DNA from 3 places in the Microbacterium sediminicola genome. Region 2 is predicted to be linked to each of the others. Evidence: predicted binding sites of a transcription regulator. Region 2 holds the regulator's gene; each other region holds the start of a gene.
The links. The regulator HrcA, encoded in region 2, represses chaperone genes, less so after heat shock. The targets are predictions, from matches to a motif close to TTNGCACTCGNNNNNNNCGAGTGCNAA.

Region 1 (7,395 bases), 830 kb from region 2:
GCCACGCGTGTGCACGCCGAGTACTACGAGCGCGGCGACAGCCTCGTCGATGTCTTGACCTTCGGCACGACGGCCGACTCCGCGGGGCTGGACAATCCCTGGTATCGGATGTCGGATGGCGACTACCTGCCGATCACCGCTTCGGGCGTCGTCTATGGTCCGTTCGCCCAGCAGCCGGAGCAATCGGCCACACCTCCCGCCGGGTCCCCGATCGCAGCGACCGCAACGGTGACGACCGGGGACGGCGGCCCCACGGTCACCTACGACGCGACCGCCAGCCCCGCGGTCTCGACATCCGGGTTCTACACCTGGGTGTGGACGATCGAGCGGAACGCCCAGCCCGCCGCGGTGGCACCGTTCCTGCCCTCCGGATATGCGTTCGCTGCGCCTTTCGGGCAGGTCGCGGAGTCGAGTATCGTTCCGGCACGAATCCGTGCGAGTACCCAGGTCGCGACGTCGAGTGTGCGGTTGAGCGAGCTCGCCGTCGACACCGCCGAGGTCAGTGTCGACGGACTCTGGCTGCAGGATGCGGGGCGCAACATCCCGGTGGTCTTCCGCTGGGATGCGTACCACGATCCCCGAGCGCGGGACGAGATCTCTCCCGTCGCGACGATCCCGGCGGATGCGCGACTGATCGGCACGGTGCACGTCACGGCTGAGGGCGCGGGCACCATCTCAACCCCCACCGCCGAGGCCAGCGGCATCCTCGCTCCCGCCAGCGGCACCGGCAGCGTCGTATGGGTCCTGGGTGTTCACGCCGAAGATCAGCCCGCGCAGTATCGGGAGTGGGTGGAGCCGTGGCGCGATGACTACGGACGCGCCACTGAGATCCAGAGCATCCTGCAGCCGGCCGTGACCACGCTCGCGCAGCCGGCGGCACCGCTCGGCGGAACACTGAGCGATGTCGCGACCGTGGCCGGCCCACTGCCGGTGATCGGGGCCGAGCTTTCGTTCGCGGCCTACCGGGTGCCGCTTGATGCAGATGGACGCATCGCCTACCCGGCAGGTGTCCCCGAGGGTGACCTGAGCTGGGTGTGCACCGACGCGAATCGCGTGTTCGACAGCGCCGGGACGCCTCAGGTAATCACGGAGCCGGGCGCATATACCTCTCCGAGCATTCCGGCCGACGCGTACGCGCCGATCGTGTGGGTGGAGCTGCTGGGAACGAATACCGCCGTGACCGCCGCACCATCGCAGACCATCGCGCGGGGAGCGTGCGGACGGGCGGAGGAGACCTCTCTCGTGCTGGACCTCGCCACGACGGCGGCGGCCGCGGACGCTGAGCGCCCCGTGCCCGCAGGCGCCGAAGTGACCGACACGATCACCGTCACAGGATGGGTTCCCGACGACGCCGTCGCCCGCATCGACGCCTTCCGCGTCGCTTCCGCAGAAGAGCTGGTCTGCCTCGAGGGCACGGAGGTCTTCTCGCAGACCTTCGACGTCGCCGCGGGGCTGCACAGCGCGGCCGACCCGTTCGTCGCGACGTCGCAGCCGTTCGTCCCCGAGACCTGGGGTGAGGCATCCACGCTCGCGTACGTCGCCACGATCCACGATGAGGAGGGGCGGATTCTCGCCCAGGGGCTGTGCGGTGAGGATGCCGAGACGCTGACGCTTGCCGCGCACACCCTGCCACCGACGGGCGGGACTGCGCCCGTGCCGACGCTGATCGGTGCCGCGGCGCTCACCCTGGGCGCAACCTCACTGCTCGCGTTCGAGAGGTGGCGCAGACCGCGGCCGCGGGCCTGATCGCCGCCCGCGGCGTCGCGCTCGGGCAGAATGAACCGGTGAGATCCGGCACCGCGACGACGATCCTCGCGCTCAGCGGGACGATCGCGGTCGGCGCGCTGACGGCGATGCAGGTGCGGGTCAACGGTCAGCTCGGCCATCGGATCGAGGACAGCACCGTGGCGGCGGCCGTGTCCTTCGGCTCGGGACTGATCATCGTCGCGTTCATCGCGCTGATCACGCGCGCGGGCCGCCAGGGGGCTCGTGTTCTCGTCGACGGCATCCGGGTGCGCCGCATCCCATGGTGGATGCTGCTCGGCGGCCTTGCCGGCGCCTTCACGGTGTCGAGCCAGTCGATCACCGCGGGCATCATCGGGGTCGCGCTGTTCACCGTCGGGTTCGTGGCGGGCCAGATCGTGTTCGGGATCGTCATCGACCGCATCGGCTACTCGCCCTCCGGGGTGGTGCCGGTCACGATGCGGCGCGTGCTCGGCGGCGCCATCGCGCTCGTCGCTGTTGCGGTCTCCGTCACCGGCTCCCACCTGGCGGAGGTGCCCTGGTGGATGCTGCTCTTGCCGTTCGCCTCGGGAGCCGGGGTGTCGTGGCAGCAGGCCACGAACGGGCGACTACGTCAGCAGACCGACTCGGCGATGATCGCCACGGTGATCAACTTCCTCGGCGGCACTGCGGTGCTCGTCCCGATCGCGATCGTGCACGTGGCGCTCTTCGGTTTCCCTGTGGTCTGGCCCGACGACCCCTGGCCCTATCTCGGTGGCGCGCTCGGCGTCGTCTACATCATGTTGTCGGCGGCGCTCGTCCGGCGCACCGGGGTGCTCCTGCTGGTGCTGGGATCCGTGGTGGGGCAGCTGATCGCCGCGCTGATCCTCGATGCCCTGTGGCCCACGCCCGCCAGCCCCGGGTTCGTGCGTGAACTCGTGATCGCCGGCCTCGCCCTGGTCTCGGTGCTCGTCGTCGTCGTTCCGCGGCGACCCCGTACCGCGTGAGGCGCGGCTCGCAGTCTCAGGCGTCGGTTTCCGGAGTGAACTCCAGCGCGATGGAGTTCATGCAGTAGCGGTCCCCGGTCGGGGTGCCGAAACCGTCGGGGAAGACGTGGCCGAGGTGGGATCCGCAGTTCGCGCAGCGGACCTCGGTGCGCAGCATCCCGTGGGTGCGGTCTTCGATCAGCTCCACGGCCTCGGGGCGCACCGACTCGTAGAAGCTCGGCCACCCGCAGTGCGAGTCGAACTTCGTACCGCTGACGAAGAGTTCATTGCCGCACGCAGCGCACGTGTAGAGGCCGGCTCGGCTCTCGTCGAGGAGCTCTCCCGTCCACGGGCGTTCGGTGGCGGCTTCGCGCAGCACCGCGTACTGGTCGGCGCTGAGTTCGGCACGCCACTGCTGGTCGGACTTCTGGGTGGGGTAGGACATTGTTCCTCCTTGTATGGGAATGCAACGCGAACCGCGCCCCGGCTGTTCCGCGTCTCGCATATCCCGACCACGACAATAGAGGGATGTCGTACGAGGAGGCATTCGCCGTCGCCGAACGGTACGCGCGGTTCGCCCATGACGAGGCGCCGGGCCGTTCCGCCCGCTATGGGGAATGGGCCGCGGGCGTGGCCACCGACAAGGACGTGCAGAACCTCCTCGCGCAGATTCCTGCCCACCGTCGACAGCCTCCGCTCGTGTTCGCCGTCACCCGCATGCTCGGCGCTCCCGAGGGGGACTACGCGGCTTGGGCCCGGTGGCTGCCCGGTCACCTGCCGGAGGTGGCCGAGGAGTGCACCCGTCGCGGGCTGCAGACGAACGAGCCTCTGCGGTGTGCGGCGCTGCTTCCCGCGCTGAGTCTCGTCGACGGACCGATTGCCTTGCTGGAGATCGGTGCGAGCGCGGGACTGTGCCTGTATCCCGACCGCTACTCGTATCGCTATCGCGGGGCGACGGACCTGGATCCCCCCACCGGTCCGTCCACCGTGACCCTGAACAGTCGGTGGTCGGGGCAGGATGCGTCGCTGCGTACGCCCGAGATCGTTTGGCGCGCGGGCATCGACCTGGCACCGGTCGATGTCGCATCCGCTCGCGATCGCGCGTTCCTCGCCGCGCTGGTCTGGCCGGGCGAAACAGGTCGACTGGCGCGCATCGAGGCGGCGATCGATCTCGTGCGTGCCGAGCCGCCGAGGCTCGTGCGCGGCGATGCGACCGCCCCCCGCGTGCTGACTTCCCTTGCCGACACGGCGCCGAAGGATGCGACGCTGATCATCACGACGCCTGGGGTTCTTCCCCATATTCCCCGAGCGGGTCGGGCGGCGTTGTTCGGTGAGATCGACGCTGCCCGGATCAGTCGTCCGCGTACGCGATGGGTGTCGCTGGACCCGCCCGCGCTCCACGATCGGTGGGGAGCCACGCCGACGACAGCTGGCGGCTTCGTGCTGGGGATGGATGATCGCGCCCTTGGCTGCGCGGACCCATTGGGAGCCTGGGTGGAGTGGCTTCCGAGGGATGTCAGTCCTCGTCGGTAGCCTCGGGGCGTGACCTTGCACGAGCGTTCCCTGACTGACCGGGAGCGGGCTGTGCTCGATTTCGAGTCCGGATGCCGCCTGCGAGGCTGGGCCAAAGAGGAGCAGATCCGCGAAACACTCGGCATGTCGCCCGCGCGCTACTACCAGCTGCTCGGGCGCTTGATCGACTCGCTCGAGGCGCAGGAGTACGACCCATTGCTGATCGCGCGGCTGCGGCGTCTGCGGGAGCGGTCGCGCGCCACGGCACGCACGCGGGGATTCTCGACCGACGGGCCCGGCTCAGGGCAAGAACGCAGGTTCGGCGTCGGTACGATCGTGTGATGCCCCCTTCGTTCCCGCGCGACCGCTTCGATGACGTCCCCAACGGCCCGGGCCGTGTGGGTGCGCACCGTGGCGAGAATCCGCACATGCGGGGCGGGATCGTCTTCTTCTGGGCGGCGCTTGCCACCGTCATCCTCATCGGCGTCGGCATCTTCGGGACGTTCGTCGTCTCGGGTCGTATCGTGCTGTTCCCCGAGGCCCAGCCCACCCCGACCCCGACGGCGACGATCGACCCGGTCCTTGACACCTCGTATGCGGTGCTGATCCTCAATGCGACGCCCGAGACCGGACTGGCCACGCAGATGAAGGACGAGCTGATCGCCGCGGGGTGGGCCGCGGACGACGTGCTGGCGGGTGAAGCGGGCAGCACCGACTTCGCCGAGACCACGATTTACTACGCGAACGCGACGGATCTGCCGGCAGCGCTGGGGCTTTCCGAGGTGATCGGCGGTGCGAGGGTCGTGCAGAGCGATGCATATCAACCCGTCGACGACGAGGCGACCGAGGTGGATGAGAGTGCGGCACTCCAGCTGACGATCGTCATCGGCCTCGACAGCACGGCTGCCGGTGCTCCGACCCCCACGGCGACAACGGACCAGTAGGTGCGTACGAGCCGTGTTTCCGGCCCGTAACAACTTGAATGCGCGGGTGTCAATACTTCGCATTCCGCGCGAATTCGCGCTTTTGCCCTGAATACGATGGCGCAAGACCCGCCCAGCATCAGGAGTTTCGCATGGCCCTAGGTACCGTCAAATGGTTCAACGCCGAGAAGGGCTACGGCTTCATCACCGTCGATGACGGTCAAGACGTCTTTGTGCACTACTCGAACATCGACATGACCGGCTTCCGTGTCCTCGAGGAGGGGCAGAAAGTCGAGTTCTCCGTCGGCAGCGGACAGAAGGGCCCGCAGGCCGAGTCGGTCCGCGTCGTCGCCTGACGTTTCCGTCCCCAGAAGGAGATCCCCTGTGGCTGTGGCCGCGGGGGATTTCTGCATCTGCTCCCGCTTGCACTCGCCATGGTCGAGTGCCAGAATGGTTTAGCACTCCGTATCCCAGAGTGCTAAGACCTAGCCCCGTCCGGGAGGGACGAACACATGGCAAAGATGATCGCTTTCGACGAGGAAGCCCGCCGTGGCCTCGAGCGTGGCCTGAACATCCTGGCTGACGCCGTCAAGGTGACGCTCGGCCCCCGCGGTCGCAACGTTGTTCTCGAGAAGAAGTGGGGCGCCCCCACGATCACGAACGACGGTGTGTCGATCGCCAAAGAGATCGAGCTCGACGACCCGTACGAGAAGATCGGCGCAGAGCTCGTCAAGGAAGTCGCCAAGAAGACCGATGACGTCGCCGGCGATGGAACCACCACGGCGACCGTGCTCGCTCAGGCGCTTGTGCGCGAGGGCCTCCGCAACGTCGCCGCCGGCGCCGACCCCATCTCGCTCAAGAAGGGCATCGAGAAGGCCGTCAAGGCCGTGACCGATGAGCTGCTTGCCAGCGCCAAGGAGGTCGAGTCCAAGGAGCAGATCGCCGCGACCGCGTCGATCTCTGCCGCTGACCCCGAGATCGGCGCGCTGATCGCCGAGGCCATCGACAAGGTGGGCAAGGAAGGTGTCGTCACCGTCGAGGAGTCGAACACCTTCGGAACCGAGCTCGAGCTCACCGAGGGCATGCGCTTCGACAAGGGCTACCTGAACCCCTACTTCGTGACCGACCCCGAGCGTCAGGAAGCGGTCTTCGAGGACCCCTACATCCTGATCGCGAACCAGAAGATCTCGAACATCAAGGACCTTCTGCCCGTCGTCGACAAGGTGATCCAGGAGGGCAAGGAGCTCCTCATCATCGCCGAGGACGTGGAGGGTGAGGCTCTCGCGACTCTGGTGCTCAACAAGATCCGTGGCATCTTCAAGTCGGCCGCCGTCAAGGCTCCCGGCTTCGGTGACCGCCGCAAGGCTCAGCTGCAGGACATCGCGATCCTCACCGGCGGACAGGTCATCACCGAAGAGGTGGGCCTCAAGCTCGAGAACGCGACCCTGGACCTGCTCGGCCGCGCACGCAAGGTCATCATCACCAAGGATGAGACGACCATCGTCGAGGGTGCCGGCGACGCGTCGCTCATCGAGGGCCGCGTGACCCAGATCCGTCGCGAGATCGACAACACCGACAGCGACTACGACCGCGAGAAGCTCCAGGAGCGCCTCGCCAAGCTCGCCGGCGGCGTGGCCGTCATCAAGGCGGGTGCAGCGACCGAGGTCGAGCTCAAGGAGCGCAAGCACCGCATCGAGGACGCCGTTCGCAACGCGAAGGCTGCCGTCGAAGAGGGAATCGTCCCCGGTGGTGGCGTCGCTCTCATCCAGGCCGGTACCAAGGCGCTGGCGGGCCTCGAGCTCGCCGGTGATGAGGCGACCGGTGCGAACATCGTCAAGGTGGCCATCGAGGCTCCGCTCAAGCAGATCGCGCTGAACGCAGGGCTGGAGCCCGGCGTCGTGGCCAACAAGGTCTCGGAGCTGCCCACGGGTCACGGCCTCAACGCCGCGACCGGTGAGTACACCGACCTGTTCGTACAGGGCATCATCGACCCGGCCAAGGTGACCCGTTCGGCTCTGCAGAACGCGGCATCCATCGCCGGCCTGTTCCTCACGACCGAGGCGGTCGTTGCGGACAAGCCCGAGAAGACCCCCGCGGTTCCTGCCGACCCCACCGGCGGCATGGACTTCTGAGTCTGATTCACAACGAGACAGGCCCTTCCCTTCGGGGGAGGGCCTCTCTCGTTGTCGGCCTTCTGCGCGAGGGGTCACGACACGCCGTGACGCTCGGCCGGGATGGGACAGTGTGCGACC
Region 2 (7,395 bases):
CAACTTCTGCATCATCGCTCACATCGACCACGGCAAGTCGACCCTCGCCGACCGCATGCTGCAGATCACCGGCGTCGTCGCCGAACGTGACATGCGCGCGCAGTACCTGGACCGCATGGACATCGAGCGCGAGCGCGGCATCACGATCAAGAGCCAGGCGGTGCGGATGCCGTGGGCGACGGCTGACGGCACCTTCGCCCTCAACATGATCGACACCCCTGGTCACGTGGACTTCACCTACGAGGTCAGTCGGTCGCTGGCCGCATGCGAGGGGGCGATCCTCCTCGTCGACGCCGCGCAGGGTATTGAGGCACAGACCCTGGCGAACCTGTACCTGGCACTCGAGAACGACCTCCAGATCATCCCGGTGCTGAACAAGATCGATCTTCCCGCAGCCGACCCAGAGAAGTTCGCGGCGGAGCTTGCCAGCCTCATCGGCGGTGACCCCGACGACGTGCTGCGCGTCAGCGGCAAGACGGGAATGGGCGTCGAGGCGCTGCTGGATCGCATTGTGCGGGACATTCCCGCACCCGTGGGAGACGCCGACGCCCCCGCCCGCGCGATGATCTTCGACTCGGTCTACGACGCGTACCGCGGTGTCGTGACCTATGTGCGCATGGTGGACGGCAAGCTCGAGCCGCGCGAACGCATCCAGATGATGTCGACCAAGGCGACGCACGAGCTGCTGGAGATCGGAGTGTCCAGTCCTGAGCCGATCCCGACGAAGGGACTCGGGGTCGGAGAGGTCGGATATCTCATCACCGGTGTGAAGGATGTGCGCCAGTCGAAGGTCGGCGATACCGTCACCAACCAGCGCAAGCCCGCAAGCGAGGCGCTGGCCGGGTACACGGATCCGAAGCCGATGGTCTTCTCGGGCATCTACCCGATCGACGGCAGCGACTACGCCGAGCTGCGCGAGGCCCTCGACAAGCTCAAGCTTTCGGATGCCTCCCTGCAGTACGAGCCCGAAACGTCGGTGGCGCTCGGGTTCGGCTTCCGCTGCGGGTTCCTGGGGCTGTTGCACCTCGAGATCATCACCGAGCGCCTCTCTCGCGAGTTCGGACTCGACCTGATCACGACCGCGCCCTCGGTGACGTACGAGGTCCTCACCGACACGGGAGAGACCGTGACCGTCACGAACCCGAGCGAGTATCCGGACGGGCGCGTCTCGGAGGTCTCGGAGCCGGTCGTGAAAGTCGGCGTGTTGCTCCCCAAGGACTACGTCGGCACCGTCATGGAGTTGTGCCAGTCGCGTCGCGGCAGCCTGCTGGGGATGGACTACCTCAGCGAGGAGCGCGTCGAGCTGCGCTACACCATGCCCCTCGGTGAGATCGTCTTCGACTTCTTCGACCATCTGAAGAGCCGGACGCAGGGCTACGCGAGCTTGGACTACGAGCCCGCGGGATCGCAGACCGCCGATCTCGTGAAGGTCGACATCCTGCTGCAGGGCGAGAAGGTGGACGCCTTCAGCTCGATCGTCCACCGTGACAAGGCGTACAGCTACGGCACGATGATGGCTGAACGGTTGCGCAAGCTCATCCCGCGCCAGCAGTTCGAAGTGCCGATCCAGGCGGCGATCGGTGCGCGCATCATCGCGCGAGAGACGATCCGCGCGATCCGCAAGGATGTGCTCGCCAAGTGCTACGGCGGCGACATCACCCGCAAGCGCAAGCTCCTCGAGAAGCAGAAAGAGGGCAAGAAGCGCATGAAGATGGTCGGCAGAGTCGAGGTGCCGCAGGAGGCCTTCATCGCCGCACTCTCTGGCGACGTCGAGGGCAAAGAGAAGTAGTCTGACCACCATGCGCCGCGGCACATTCCGGGACGAGACCGTCGACTACGCAGCGGTCGGGGCCACGCAGGCACCCGACCTGATGCAGTTCCCGCCCGAGGGCAGCATTCCCGCCGAGCAGTCCTGGCGCCTCGGCAGCGGGGAGGAGCGATTCGCGACGGCGACCGAGTCGCTGTTGACGTGGACACCGCTGCGTGGCGCGGGTCTGAGCATCTCGAACGTGCATCCGGCTGCGGGACCCGGGTACACCGGTGTGTCCTACGACGCGGACGGTACCCCCGTGGGTCCGGCACGGCGCGAGGCGGAGCAGCGCTTCGATGCGGAGGGCACTCCCTACGTCAGCGCCGGCACGAGCATCCATGTCAGCGGTCGTGTGGACGGATATCGCGCGGACGCGGATCTTCGCGTGATCCTCGCGGTGGAGGAGCCGCGACGAGTCGCCGTCGCTCTCGGCACCGTCGGGGGCTCGGTGGTGCGCGGCGAGGAGCTGTTCCTGCTGGAGTGGCGCCCGAACGACGAGGTCTGGTTCACCGTACGGGCCTTCGACACCGCGGTGTCGGCGCTGTATCGGATCCTTCCCACCCTCGTGCGCCGCCGTCGCACCCGGCTGTTCGAGCGCTATCTCAAGGCGGTCTCACCGCTGTTCGCATCCTGATGGGAGCGGCGCTGCCGGTCGGTGATCCGGTGCCCGCCGACGGATCACTCCCGGGCGCGCGGATCGATTCGAGAACACCGTTCTCGGCCTACATCCACGTGCCCTTCTGCCGCGTGCGTTGCGGGTACTGCGACTTCAACACGTACACCGCCACCGAGCTGCGTGGCGCACGCCAAGGCGACTATGCCCAGACGCTGGCGGGCGAGGTGGCACTGGCGGGGCGTGTGCTCGCCGACCTCGGGCCGAGCCGAGAAGCATCGACGGTGTTCTTCGGCGGAGGCACGCCGACGCTGCTGCCGCCGGGCGATCTGGCGCACATGCTGGATGCCGTGCGCGGCGAGTTCGGAATCGCCGCCGACGCGGAGGTCACCGTCGAGGCGAACCCGGACACGGTCGACGACACCGTGGTGGAAAGACTCGTCGACGCGGGCGTGACGCGTCTCTCGATCGGAATGCAGTCCGCGGTCCCGGACGTGTTGGCTGTGCTCGATCGCATGCACGACCCGGCGAACGTCACGACGGCCGTCGCGGCGGCGCGACGGGGCGGCCTGCAGGTCAGCGTCGATCTGATCTACGGGTCGCCCGGCGAGACCCTTGACCAGTGGCAGCGCACCGTGGATGCCGCAATCGCGCTGGAGCCCGATCACCTCTCTGCCTACGCCCTCATCGTCGAATCCGGCACCAAGCTCGAGCGGCAGATCCGCCGTGGCGAGTACCCCGCGCCCGATGACGACGTGCACGCCGCGATGTATGAGTGGGCGGACGCGGCCCTCGCCGCGGCCGGCTTCGCCTGGTACGAGGTCTCGAATTGGGCCAGGAGTGAGATGCTGCGATCGCGGCACAACCAGGCGTACTGGCGGGGGCACGACTGGTGGGGCTTCGGCCCGGGCGCGCACAGCCACATCGGCGGAGTGCGCTTCTGGAATGTGCGGCACCCCGCGGCCTATGCACAGCGGCTCGCGCGAGGTCTGTCGCCGGCAGCGGGACAGGAGATCCCGGATGCCGCCGCCCGCACGCTGGAGCGCGTTCTGCTGGCCACACGAACGAGCGACGGGCTTCCCATCGCCGAGCTGGACGCAACGCAGCGCCGCGACCTGGCGGGGCTCATCGCCGACGGGCTCATCGACGGTCCGGTCGCGATCGCCGGTCGTGTGGTGCCCACTTTGCGCGGGCGACTGCTCGCCGACACGATCGTGCGGACACTCGTCGCCTGACGGGAGTCCGTGGTGTCGCATCCGATAGAATTGGCACTCACCGTGGATGAGTGCCAACAGTTCGCGGCACGACCCACCTCGCGCGCCGAAGGGAGAAGACATGGTCAGCGAGCGCGGCCTGCAGGTTCTGCGAGCCATCGTGCAGGACTATGTCGACACCCGCGAACCCGTCGGCAGCAAGGCCATCGTGGAGCGCCACGCCTTCGGTGTGTCGGCGGCGACGATCCGCAATGACATGGCCCTGCTCGAAGACGAAGAGCTCATCGCCGCGCCGCACACCTCGTCGGGTCGTGTGCCGACTGACAAGGGCTACCGCGTGTTCGTCGATCACCTCGCCGAGATCCGCCCGCTCTCGCCGGCACAGCGCACCGCGATCTCGCAGTTCCTCGAGGGCTCGAACGATCTGGATGACGTGCTGGTGCGTACCGTGCGTGCGCTCACCCAGCTGACGGGCCAGGTCGCGATCGTCCAGTACCCCTCTTTCGCGAAAGCGAACATCAGCCACATAGAGCTTGTGGCGCTCGATGGCCCTCGCGTGATCGTCATCGTGGTGACTGACACCGGCCGCGTGTCGCAGCGACTGGCGGTGCTCCCCGACGATCTGGACGAGACCGAGATCGCGCGCCTACGCGCCGAGGTCTCGACACTGCTGGTGGGAAAGACCGTTCGCGAGGGCGTGGCGCGCGTCGAGGAGCGCGCGACGTCGCCAGCGGAGACCACACGCCACGAGCGCGCGGTGGCCGCGGTGCTTCGCGTGGTCGAGGAGGAACTCGACGAGTTCCGTCAGGATCGCCTCGTCATGGCCGGCACTGCGAATCTCGCCCGGCGCGAGGCCGACTTCCGGGGGAGCATCTATCCGTTGCTCGAAGCGATCGAGGAACAGGTGACGCTCCTGCGCCTGATGGGCGAGATGGTGGCCGACGACAACGGCCTGGCCGCCAGCATCGGCCGAGAGAACGAAGCCTTCGGGCTGTCGGAGGCCTCCGTGGTCGCGAGCGACTACGACGCGACCGGAGCGCGGGCACGCGTCGGGCTCATGGGTCCGACACGCATGGACTATCCGAGCAATCTCGCCTCCGTGCGCGCGGTTGCACGATATCTGACGCGGCTGCTCTCGGACGACGAGAGCAATCGATGAACCGACGACCGCTGTATGCCGTGCGCGGCATGGGGCAGAAAGGCGATCGTGGCTGACCACTACGAGGTGCTGGGAGTGTCGCGCGAAGCGACCCCCGATGAGATCAAGAAGGCGTACCGCCGGCTGGCCCGCCAGCTTCACCCTGACGTGAACCCTGGCGAAGAAGCAGCAGAGCGCTTCAAGCTCGTGACCCACGCGTACGACGTGCTCAGCGATCCGGATCAGCGCGCGCGCTACGACGCGGGCGGCAGCGACAGTCCCTTCGGGGGAGCAGGCGCCAATTTCGGGGGCTTCAACGACATCTTCGAGACCTTCTTCGGCGGGGGAGGAGCCCGTGCCGGCCGGCCGCGCTCGCGCAAGGAGAAGGGTCAGGATGCGCTCGTGCGTGTCGACCTCGAGCTGAAGGACGTCGTGTTCGGTGTCCACCGCGATATCGAGGTCGACACCGCTGTCGAGTGTGAGACCTGTCACGGGGCGTGCACGCAGCCGGGGACCTCCCCGGTGCGCTGTGACATCTGCCACGGCAGCGGCCACGTGCAGCGGACGGTGCGCAGCCTGCTCGGCAACGTCGTCACCTCTCAGCCCTGCGGTACCTGCCAGGGGTACGGCACGACGATTCCCTATCCCTGCGCCACGTGTCAGGGACAGGGGCGCGTACGGGCGCGCCGCACGGTGTCGATCGACATCCCCGCCGGTGTGGAAACCGGACTTCGTCTGCAGTTGCCCGGCTCGGGTGAGATCGGCCCCGGCGGCGGCCCGCACGGCGATCTCTACATCGAGGTCTCGGTGGCCGATCACGCGGTGTTCAGCCGCGACGGCGAGGATCTGCTCGCAACCCTGGAGGTGTCGATGCCGGACGCGATCCTCGGCACGACCAGCCGTATCGACTCCCTCGACGGCCCCGTCGATCTCGAGATCCGCCCCGGGGTCCAGTCCGGCGACGTGCTCACGATCAAGGGACGCGGCATCACCCCGTTGCGCGGCAACCAGCGTGGCGACCTCCGCGTGGGCGTCCACGTGGTCACGCCCACGCGGCTGGATGCGAAGTCGCGCTCGCTCATCGAAGAACTCGCCACGCGGACGAAGTTGCCACGCCCGCAGCTCGCCGAGTTCCATCAGGGCCTGTTCTCCAAGCTGCGCGATCGGTTCCGGAACGGCTGATCGTGGCGCTGCACTTCGTGCTGGATGAGCCCGCCACCGCCGTCCCCGGTGAGCAGATCGTCCTCACCGGGTCGGAGGCACATCACGCTGCCGCGGTGCGCAGGGTACGGGCGGGTGAGGCTGTCACGGTCGGCGACGGACGCGGCGTCTGGCTCGAGGGAACTGTGGTCGCGGTGGATGCGCGACGCGTGGAGATCGAGGTGATCGTCCGTTCGGAGGTGCCCCCGCCGGGCGTGCGGATCGAGCTGGTGCAAGCCCTCGCCAAGGGTGATCGCGACGAGCTCGCCGTGCAGGCGTCGACGGAGCTCGGCGTCGACGTGATCACTCCGTGGCAGGCGTCGCGCTCGGTGTCGCGGTGGGACGGCCCGAAGCAAGAAAAGGGCGTCGCACGCTGGCGCACGATCGCACGCGAAGCAGGCAAACAGTCGCACCGTGCCTGGCTCCCCGTGGTCCGCGGTATCGAGACGACGGCGGCGTTGGCCGCGCGCGCCGGGTCGGTGCGGATGCTCGTGCTCGAACCGACAGCTGACGAGAGGCTGACGACAATCGAGTGGGACGCGACCGATTGGCGGGACGTGGTCCTCGTGGTCGGACCCGAAGGGGGCATCGCAGACGGTGAGCTGCAGGTCCTCGTGAGCGCGGGAGCCACGCTCGTCCGCCTCGGGGACGAAGTTCTGCGCACGTCGACAGCGGGTCCGGCAGCCATCGCGTTGCTGTGTGCCCGCCTCGGGCGGTGGTGAACCGGTCGGTGAGGAAAGCGCATCGGTACACTGGAGGCATGAGCGAAGCGTCGGTGTTCACCCGGATTCTGCGCGGCGAGATCCCCTCGGAGATCATCGCCGAGACGGAGAACGTCTTCGCGATCCGTGACATCGCTCCGCAGGCGCCTCTGCACCTCCTCGTGATCCCGAAGAGCGAGCAGTACCGCAACGTTGTCGAGCTCGCGGACGGTGATCCGGCGCTCCTCGCCGAGATGACGGGCCTGGCGGCGGACGTTGCCCGCGTCCACGGCAACGGCGAGTTCCGGCTGGTCTTCAATACCGGACCGAGCGCGGGCCAGACCGTGTTCCACGTACACGCCCACGTGCTCGGCGGCGACCTCGCGGAAGGCAGCCTCGGTGGCTGAATCCGACGAAGCGATCACCGAACGTCTCTTCGCCGACGGCATCGCGATGGTGCAGTTGCTCGGACCGCAGGATCGGCTGCTCCGCGTGGTCGAGCGGGAGCATCCAGGGGTCGACGTCCACGTGCGCGACAATGAGATCACCCTTACCGGCGAGCCCGCAGCGGTGTCCGCCGCGCGCGAGCTGGTCGAAGAGCTGTTGACCATGACGCGCGCCGGGCACAGCATCGCGCCCGCGGATGTCGCCAACTCGAACCGGATCTTGCGGAGCGAGGGCGGGCCGCGCCCCTCCGAGGTGCTCGGCGAGGCCATCCT
Region 3 (7,395 bases), 720 kb from region 2:
CGACTGCACCGGTGGATCTGCCCACGGTCACCTCGGGACCGAGCATCGAGCACGACGAACCCGATTGGGAGCCGAATGCCGGCCCGATCGAGGCCCCGCCCCTCGACCACGGCTATGCCGGGTGGGCCCTCGGGTTCGCGATCGTCGGGCTGCTTGTCTCGCTGTTCGTCGGTTGGGGCATCATCATCGGGGTCGTGGCCATCATCACCGGGATCCTCGCGCTGCGGCATCCGCGCGACAGCCGCGCCGTCGCGATCTGGGCGCTCGTGCTCGCCTCGGCATCGGTCGTCTACAGCCTGGGCTGGCTCGCCTACGCCGTCATCCAGATGAGTTGACGCCTCTCGCTGGCGGCCGCCGTGCCCCGAACCCACACGATGGTTGCGAACCCATATGTTTGTGGCGCTACGAGCGTGTGGATTCGCAACGAAGGTGTGGGTTCAGCGAGGGAGGGGCAGTCCGCCTCAGGATGCCGGGGGGAGGCGGTCGGCGAGGATCGCGGTGCGGGCGCCGTCGATGCGTGTGAGGATCAGCGTCGCGGAGTCGTCGCCGCGGAGCTTCAGCGCCTGACGCAGGGCTGCGGGGTCGACATCCACCCCGCGCTTCTTGATTTCGAGCGTCCCGATGCCGCGCTCGCGGAGGGCGCGGGCGAGCTTCTTGGTGTCGGCCGGGAGGGTCTCACGCACCCGGAAGCTCGCCGCGAAGGGACTGGTGCGCGCGTCATCGGAGGTCAGGTAGGCGATGCCCTCGGACAGCATGCCGGCGTGCAGCGACCGGGCGACCTCGCCGATCAGACGGGCGCGGATGACAGCGCCGTCCGGCTCGTGGATATAGGCGCCGAGGGGCCGCACCGCGGCATCCGGGGCATCCGCCGGTGCGGTCAGCTCCCACGCGCGGGACCCGCGCAGCACGAGCGCCGCACGACGGATGCCGGGCCGGGCCAGCACCCCAGACCACAGCACGAGCTCCACCGTCGACCCGTCCGCCGACACCCACTGCGCCTCGATGTCGTCGGGGATGAGGTCGCGGTCAAGGCCCGGCCCGAGCTTCACGCCACCGGGGACGCGCGAGATCAGGTCGAACACCCAGTCCAGTGACGGCGACCAGTCCTCGGGCGCGGTGCGGCGGGTTTCGCTGTGCCCTGCTGTGCGGCGTGCCGGGTCGAACCAGACCGCCGTTGGGACGTCGGGTCGGTGCGCGACGCAGGAGTCGGCATCCGGCTCGTCGCGATCGGGAGCGCACTCACGCGGTTCGACGGCGTCGTCGCCGGTCGGCAGAGCATGGACTCCTGCGTTGTGCATGCGCCGGGCGGCGTTCGGGAGTGTCGCCGTGACGAACTCCTGTGCCGTGGCGTGGTGCACCCGCGCGTCGGCGCCGAAGGGGGCGAGGTTGTACGCGGCGAGCGCGGCCGTGACCTCGTCGGCCTCGACAGCATCCACCCGGATGCCGAGCCCGGCCATCGCCAGAGCATCGCCACCGATCCCGCAGCCGAGGTCGGCGACGCGCTCGATCCCGGCGGCGCGGAACCGGCCGGCGTGGTGCGCGGCGACGGACAGGCGCGTGGCCTGCTCCAGCCCCGCGCGGGTGAAGAGCATGCGATCGGCGAAGTCACCGAACTTCGCCCGTGCCTTCACTCGCAGGCGCGCCTGGCCGACGACAGCGGAGACGAGGTCGGGGGAGTGGCCGGCGGCGCGCAGCGTCGACACGGTGCGCGCGACATCCGCCGACGAAGCGACGGGGTCGGTGGCATCCAGCAGCCGCAACCCCTCGGGGGTGAGCAGCGCGTGCAACTCGGCGGCATCCACCGCCCCAGCCTACGGTGCCGGCCCAATCCGCTCGGGGCATGGATTTTGGCACTCACGTTGCACGAGTGCCAACCCGTTCTCTACACTGGCGTTAGCACTCTCACACGTTGGGTGCTAACGAGTCTTGGGTATCACAGGAAAGCAGAGGTAGACCCGTGTCGGTTTCCATCAAGCCGCTCGAGGACCGCATCGTCATCAAGCAGGTCGAGGCAGAGCAGACCACTTCCAGCGGTCTCGTCATCCCTGACACCGCCAAGGAAAAGCCCCAGGAGGGCGAGGTCATCGCTGTCGGCCCCGGCCGCATCGACGACAACGGCAACCGTGTTCCGCTCGACGTCGCCGTCGGCGACCGCGTCATCTACAGCAAGTACGGCGGCACCGAGGTCAAGTTCGGCGCTGACGAGTACCTCGTGCTCTCGGCCCGCGACGTCCTGGCGGTCGTCGTCCGCTGAGTCGGTTTCTTGCGGAGACCCGGATGCTTCGGCATCCGGGTCTCTTCTTTTGTGCCGCCGGGTGGCCACGGGTCTCGGATTGGCAGGATTGTGCCGCCGCTGTGGCGGTAACCGCGCGTCGCCAGGTCGCCGGGCGGTCCTAGGCTGGGTCGGTGACGCAGAACTCCCCGGATGCCGCCCCCGCGGCATCCACACCCGCCGACCCCGCCCGCGAGCGGGCCATCGGCGGTGTCTACACGTTCGTCGCGTATCTGCTGTGGGGCTTTCTGCCGCTGTACTTCGTCCTGCTGGCGCCGACGGGGCCGTTCGAGCTCGTCGGCTGGCGGATCTTCCTCTCGCTCGTCTTCTGCGTGCTGCTGCTGACCGTCACCCGTGGGTGGAAGCCGCTGATCGCCATCATCCGTCGGCCTCGGCTGCTGTTGCTGACGGGCCTGGCGGGTGCCTTCATCTACATCAACTGGCAGGTCTTCATCGTCGCGGCCCTCTCGGGTCACGTGATCGAGACGAGCCTGGGCTACTTCATCAATCCAATCGCGACGGTGATCCTCGCGGTCGTCGTCCTCCATGAGCGGCTGCGTGTGGCGCAGTGGGTCGCGATCGGCATCGCCGCGGCCGCGGTCGTCGTGATCGTGGTCGGGTACGGCGCCTTCCCGTGGATCGCCCTCACCCTGGCCGGATCCTTCGCGACGTACGGCCTTATCAAGAAGCGCATCGGCCCGTCGGTGGATGCCTTGAGCGGTCTGACGCTCGAGTCCGCGTGGCTGACGCCGGTCGCTCTGGTCCTCCTCGTGGTGACGGGCGCCGCGGGGAGTTTCACCTACGGCCAGGTGAGCCCGTGGCACACCGTGCTCCTCACCCTCGCGGGTGCCGTCACCGCGATTCCACTGTTGTTCTTCGCAGCCGGGACGCGTCGCGTGCCGCTGTCGGTGGTCGGATTGCTGCAGTTCGTCGCGCCGATCCTCCAGTTCCTCAGCGGCATCCTGATCCTCGGCGAGCCGATGCCCGCGGAGCGGTGGATCGGCTTCAGCCTGGTGTGGGTCGCTCTGATTGTGCTCACCGTCGACTCGCTGGCGGCAGCGCGCCGCTCTCGCCGTGCGGGCAAGGATGCCGTCCCCGGCGTCTCAGACGTCGCCGAGCTCACCTGAGGCCCCGCACTGCCGCACCGCCGAATCCACACTCTTATGGCGAATCCACCCGTTGATGGCGTCAGAAGCGTGTGGGTTCGCAACAAAGAGGTGGGTTCGGCTAGGGGGCGCGGGGCACCTCAGGTGGTGGCGCGAGGGGTGACGGTCGACGGTGTGCCGATCCAGTCGCCCGGATCGAGGCCGATCGCGCGCAGGGCCGCGCGGCGGCCGAACTCCTCGGCCTCGATCCGCACCGAGGTGAGCGCCGGGTGCCAGAGCGCTGCGTGCGGGCCCTCGTCGAATCCGATCACCGCGAGGTCATCGGGGGCGCGCCAGCCGAGGTCGACCATCGCCGAGAGGATGGCGAATGCGGTGTCGTCGTCGAAAGCGGCGACCGCGGTGGGCGGTGTGGACTGCGCTGCGGGCCGCAGTGCCCGCAGCATCTCGACGACGCTCGCGCTCGGGCTGAGCTCCACGACCCGCAGCGCCGCGTGCCGCTGGGCTGCGACATCCTGGGCGAACCGCACCCGCAGGCGAGCGAGCCCGCGCGTGGCGGGATCGTGCGGCACGACGAACGCGATCGAGCGATGCCCACGATCGATGAGGTGGCCCAGCTGGTTCGCGGTGTGGGCCGCGAAGCCTTCCGCCCAGCCGCCATCGGCGGTCGCTTCGGGCGAGGCGTAGATCGCCGGAAGGTCGAGCACCGTGTGGGGTGCGACCGCCTCGAGCAGCTCCGTGTCACGACCGGGATCACCGTACGAGACGACCAGCGCGTACCCGTGGTGGTGCAGCTCGGCCTCCATCCCGGCGATGAGAGAGGGCAGGCTGCGGCCGGTCGCCGGAAGCGCGCCGACCTTCAGCAGGACGAGGCGGGAGGACCCCTCGCGGAGCGCTCGCGCCAGCCGGTGAGGCTGGTATCCGAGCTCGGATGCCGCGGCCCGCACCCGCACGCGGGTCTCGGGTCGAAGGGTTTGACCGGGCGTGTCGTTGAGGACGAAGCTCACGGTCGCGGCCGAGACGCCGGCGGCCTGTGCGACGTCGCGGATCGTCACGCGCGGGGCGGGCGTGGGCGTCGGCATCCACGGAACCTTTCGACCGGGCACTTAATCGATTTAGTAGCTACCCTAGTCGCGTACGTTCCACGGACAAGGGAGTCGACATGAAATCCGTCTACGTCACCGGCCCCGACACCATCGAATGGGTCGACATCGACATGCCCGAGGTGGGCCCGAACGATGTGCTGCTGAAGATCAAGGCTTGTGGCATCTGCGGTTCCGACGCGATGTACGCGCACGTCGGGGGCATCCCGCCCCGTCAGGGCGCGACCCCGCTCGGCCATGAGCCGGCGGCCGAGGTCGTCGAGGTCGGCGCTGAGGCGCAGGGCGTCGCGGTCGGCGATCACGTCGTCATCGACACGATGGCCTTCACCGACGGCCTGCTCGGCTCGGGCGGCGCGCAGGGCGCGATGAGCGAGTACGTCGTCGTCAAAGACATCGTCCCCGGTCGCCAGCTGCGCGTCATCCCGAGCGAGATTCCCTGGACCGTCGCCGCACTGAATGAGCCGATGGCCGTCGCCCACCACGCCGTGAACCGGTCGGGCGCGGGCGAGGGTGACAAGGCCGTCGTCTTCGGCGCCGGTCCGATCGGCCTCGGCGCGGCCATCAGCCTCAAGGCCAAGGGCGTCGCGCATGTGGTCGTGGTCGACATCCAGCCCTCGCGCCTCGAGGTCGCACTCGCCGTCGGCGCCGACGCTGTCATCAACTCCGCCGAGGAGGATGTCGCCGCGCGCCTGACCGAACTGCACGGCGCAGCCACCGACGGTATGCGTCGCCCGGGCAAGGTCGGGACGGATGTCTTCATCGACGCCGCCGGTGTCCCGAGCGTCGTGGAGACGGTGCTCGCCATCGCCAAGCACCGCGCAGTGCTCACGATTCCGGCGGTGCACAAGAAGCCCGTCGAGGTGAACTTCGGCGCGATCCTCGGGTCCGAGATCGACATCCGCATGGCGATGGGCTACCCGACCGAGATCTTCGAGGTGACCGACGCGATCATGGCGCACGCCGACAAGTACGCGAAGATCATCAGCCACACGTTGCCGTTCGCGCAGGCGCTCGAGGCGCTGACTCTGGCCAAGACGCCGGGTGCGGCCGACAAGGTCGTGGTCACCTTCGACTGAGGCATCCACCCCCGGCCACTCTTTGTGGCGCCGAGTTGCTCTTCGTCACGCCGAGTTGCGCTTCCTCGCGCCGAGTTGCAGGTCTTTGGCGAGGTGCAACTCGCGCTGGTGAGGTGCAACTCGGCCTGGTGGTATCACCGCACGAAGCGGGCGATGGCGGCGGTGGCCTCCTTGACCTTGACCTCGGCCTGCTCGTCGCTCTCGCGGGCGGCATCCACCACGCAGTGGCGGAGGTGGTCTTCGAGTAGGCCGACGGCGACGGCATCCAGAGCGCTGGTCAGCGCGCTGATCTGGGTGAGGATGTCGATGCAGTACTTCTCGCCTTCGATCATCGTGCGGATGCCGCGGGCTTGACCCTCGATGCGCTTGAGGCGGTTGAGGTACCGGTCCTTGTCGGTGATGTAGCCGTGGTGCTCGCTCACGCGCGTCCGCCTCTCGTGTCGGTGTCGGCTCGTCCCACGGTGGGGACGATGCTGCGGAAGCGCCGCAGACGCAGGCTGTTGCCGACCACGAACAGGCTGGATGCCGCCATCGCGGCTCCGGCCAGCATGGGATTCAGCAGGCCCAGCGCCGCGAGCGGGATGGCCGCGACGTTGTAGGCGAAGGCCCAGAACAGGTTGCCACGGATCGTGCGCAGGGTCGCGCGGGACAGGCGGATGGCATCCACCGCACCCCAGAGATCCGCGCGGACGAGCGTCAGGTCCGAAGCTTCGATGGCGGCATCCGTGCCGGTGCCCATCGCGATGCCGAGGTCGGCCTGCGCGAGCGCTGCCGCATCGTTGACGCCGTCGCCGACCATCGCGACGGTGCGGCCCTCGGCCTGCAACTGCGCGACGACCGCGGCCTTTTGAGTGGGGAGGACCTGGGCGATCACCCGGTCGATGCCCACCTCGGTCGCGACATGCCGGGCTGTGGCCTCGTTGTCGCCGGTGAGCAGCATCGGCTCGAGGCCGATCCCGCGGAGGGCACTGATCGCCGCGGTGCTCGTTGGGCGGATGGTGTCGGCGACCACGATCGACCCCCGCACGTGCCCATCCCACGCCACGAACACCTCGGTCGAGCCCGCCGCCCCGGCATAACGCAGGAGTTGCGGATCGGAGATTCCCGCGTCCCCCGGAATTCCGGGAGGGGCCGTCGCCAGATCGGCGTCAACTCCTGCATTGTGTTGTGCGCGGCCTGCCGTACTCAGGCTGGACGCGGCTCGCTCGGATCTCGGCCCCGGAATTCCGAGGGTCTCGCCGCCGGATGCCGGCGCTGAGCCTGAGTACGGCAGGGCGGCGCTGGTCGACGGCGGGACGGACAGCGGCATCGGGGTGGAGGAGAGGTGGATGCCGCGCGTGGCGCGCGCGGCGAAGTCGCGGGTGCCGACCGCGACAAGACGACGGTCGACCACGCCTGCGGCGCCGAGGCCCGGGGTTGCGACGAATTCGGTCACCGGCGGCAGCGAGCGGTCGCTCCCGGTCTGGTCGCCGGCACCTGCCGTACTCAGGCTGCGTGTGTCCTCGCCGGGGTCAGCGCCCGGAATTCCGGGGGTCGCTGCTTCCGGGCGACTCGCTGAGCCTGAGTACGGTTGCGCCGGGCCGGCAGACCCCACCGCTGTGACGCCCTCACCTGCGGCGGCGGCGGCGATCGCGCGCGCGATCGGGTGCTCCGACGCATCCTCGACCGCGCCGGCCAGGCCCAGGAGCTCGCCCGGATCCACGCCCGGCTCGGGCAGGACAGACGTCACCGCCATGCGTCCTTCGGTCACCGTGCCGGTCTTGTCGAGCACGATCGTGTCGACGGTGCGGGTCGATTCCAGCACTTCGGGTCCCTTGATGAGGATGCCGAGGGCCGCCCCC

Region 1: groL (chaperonin GroEL) is a predicted target of HrcA. The motif match lies at 5,599-5,625, and genes of this name have one in related genera.
Region 3: groES (co-chaperone GroES) is a predicted target of HrcA. The motif match lies at 1,848-1,874, and genes of this name have one in related genera.

The regions. Positions count from the first base shown of each region.
Region 1 covers NZ_BAAAPL010000001.1:1,606,237-1,613,631, reverse strand. The annotation lists gene ABD206_RS07575 (hypothetical protein) at 1-1,746, shown strand, start outside; gene ABD206_RS07570 (DMT family transporter) at 1,719-2,729, shown strand; gene msrB (peptide-methionine (R)-S-oxide reductase MsrB) at 2,746-3,153, opposite strand; gene ABD206_RS07560 (DUF2332 family protein) at 3,237-4,241, shown strand; gene ABD206_RS07555 (DUF3263 domain-containing protein) at 4,251-4,562, shown strand; gene ABD206_RS07550 (LytR C-terminal domain-containing protein) at 4,562-5,164, shown strand; gene ABD206_RS07545 (cold-shock protein) at 5,296-5,499, shown strand; gene groL (chaperonin GroEL) at 5,656-7,275, shown strand.
Region 2 covers NZ_BAAAPL010000001.1:778,107-785,501, forward strand. The annotation lists gene lepA (translation elongation factor 4) at 1-1,789, shown strand, start outside; gene ABD206_RS03595 (DUF1990 domain-containing protein) at 1,800-2,444, shown strand; gene hemW (radical SAM family heme chaperone HemW) at 2,444-3,658, shown strand; gene hrcA (heat-inducible transcriptional repressor HrcA) at 3,759-4,796, shown strand; gene dnaJ (molecular chaperone DnaJ) at 4,845-5,957, shown strand; gene ABD206_RS03615 (16S rRNA (uracil(1498)-N(3))-methyltransferase) at 5,960-6,697, shown strand; gene ABD206_RS03620 (histidine triad nucleotide-binding protein) at 6,736-7,083, shown strand; gene ABD206_RS03625 (PhoH family protein) at 7,130-7,395, shown strand, end outside.
Region 3 covers NZ_BAAAPL010000001.1:58,658-66,052, forward strand. The annotation lists gene ABD206_RS00225 (hypothetical protein) at 12-335, shown strand; gene ABD206_RS00230 (THUMP-like domain-containing protein) at 462-1,802, opposite strand; gene groES (co-chaperone GroES) at 1,958-2,254, shown strand; gene rarD (EamA family transporter RarD) at 2,407-3,399, shown strand; gene ABD206_RS00245 (LacI family DNA-binding transcriptional regulator) at 3,519-4,457, opposite strand; gene ABD206_RS00250 (zinc-dependent alcohol dehydrogenase) at 4,538-5,554, shown strand; gene ABD206_RS00255 (metal-sensitive transcriptional regulator) at 5,689-5,976, opposite strand; gene ABD206_RS00260 (heavy metal translocating P-type ATPase) at 5,973-7,395, opposite strand, start outside.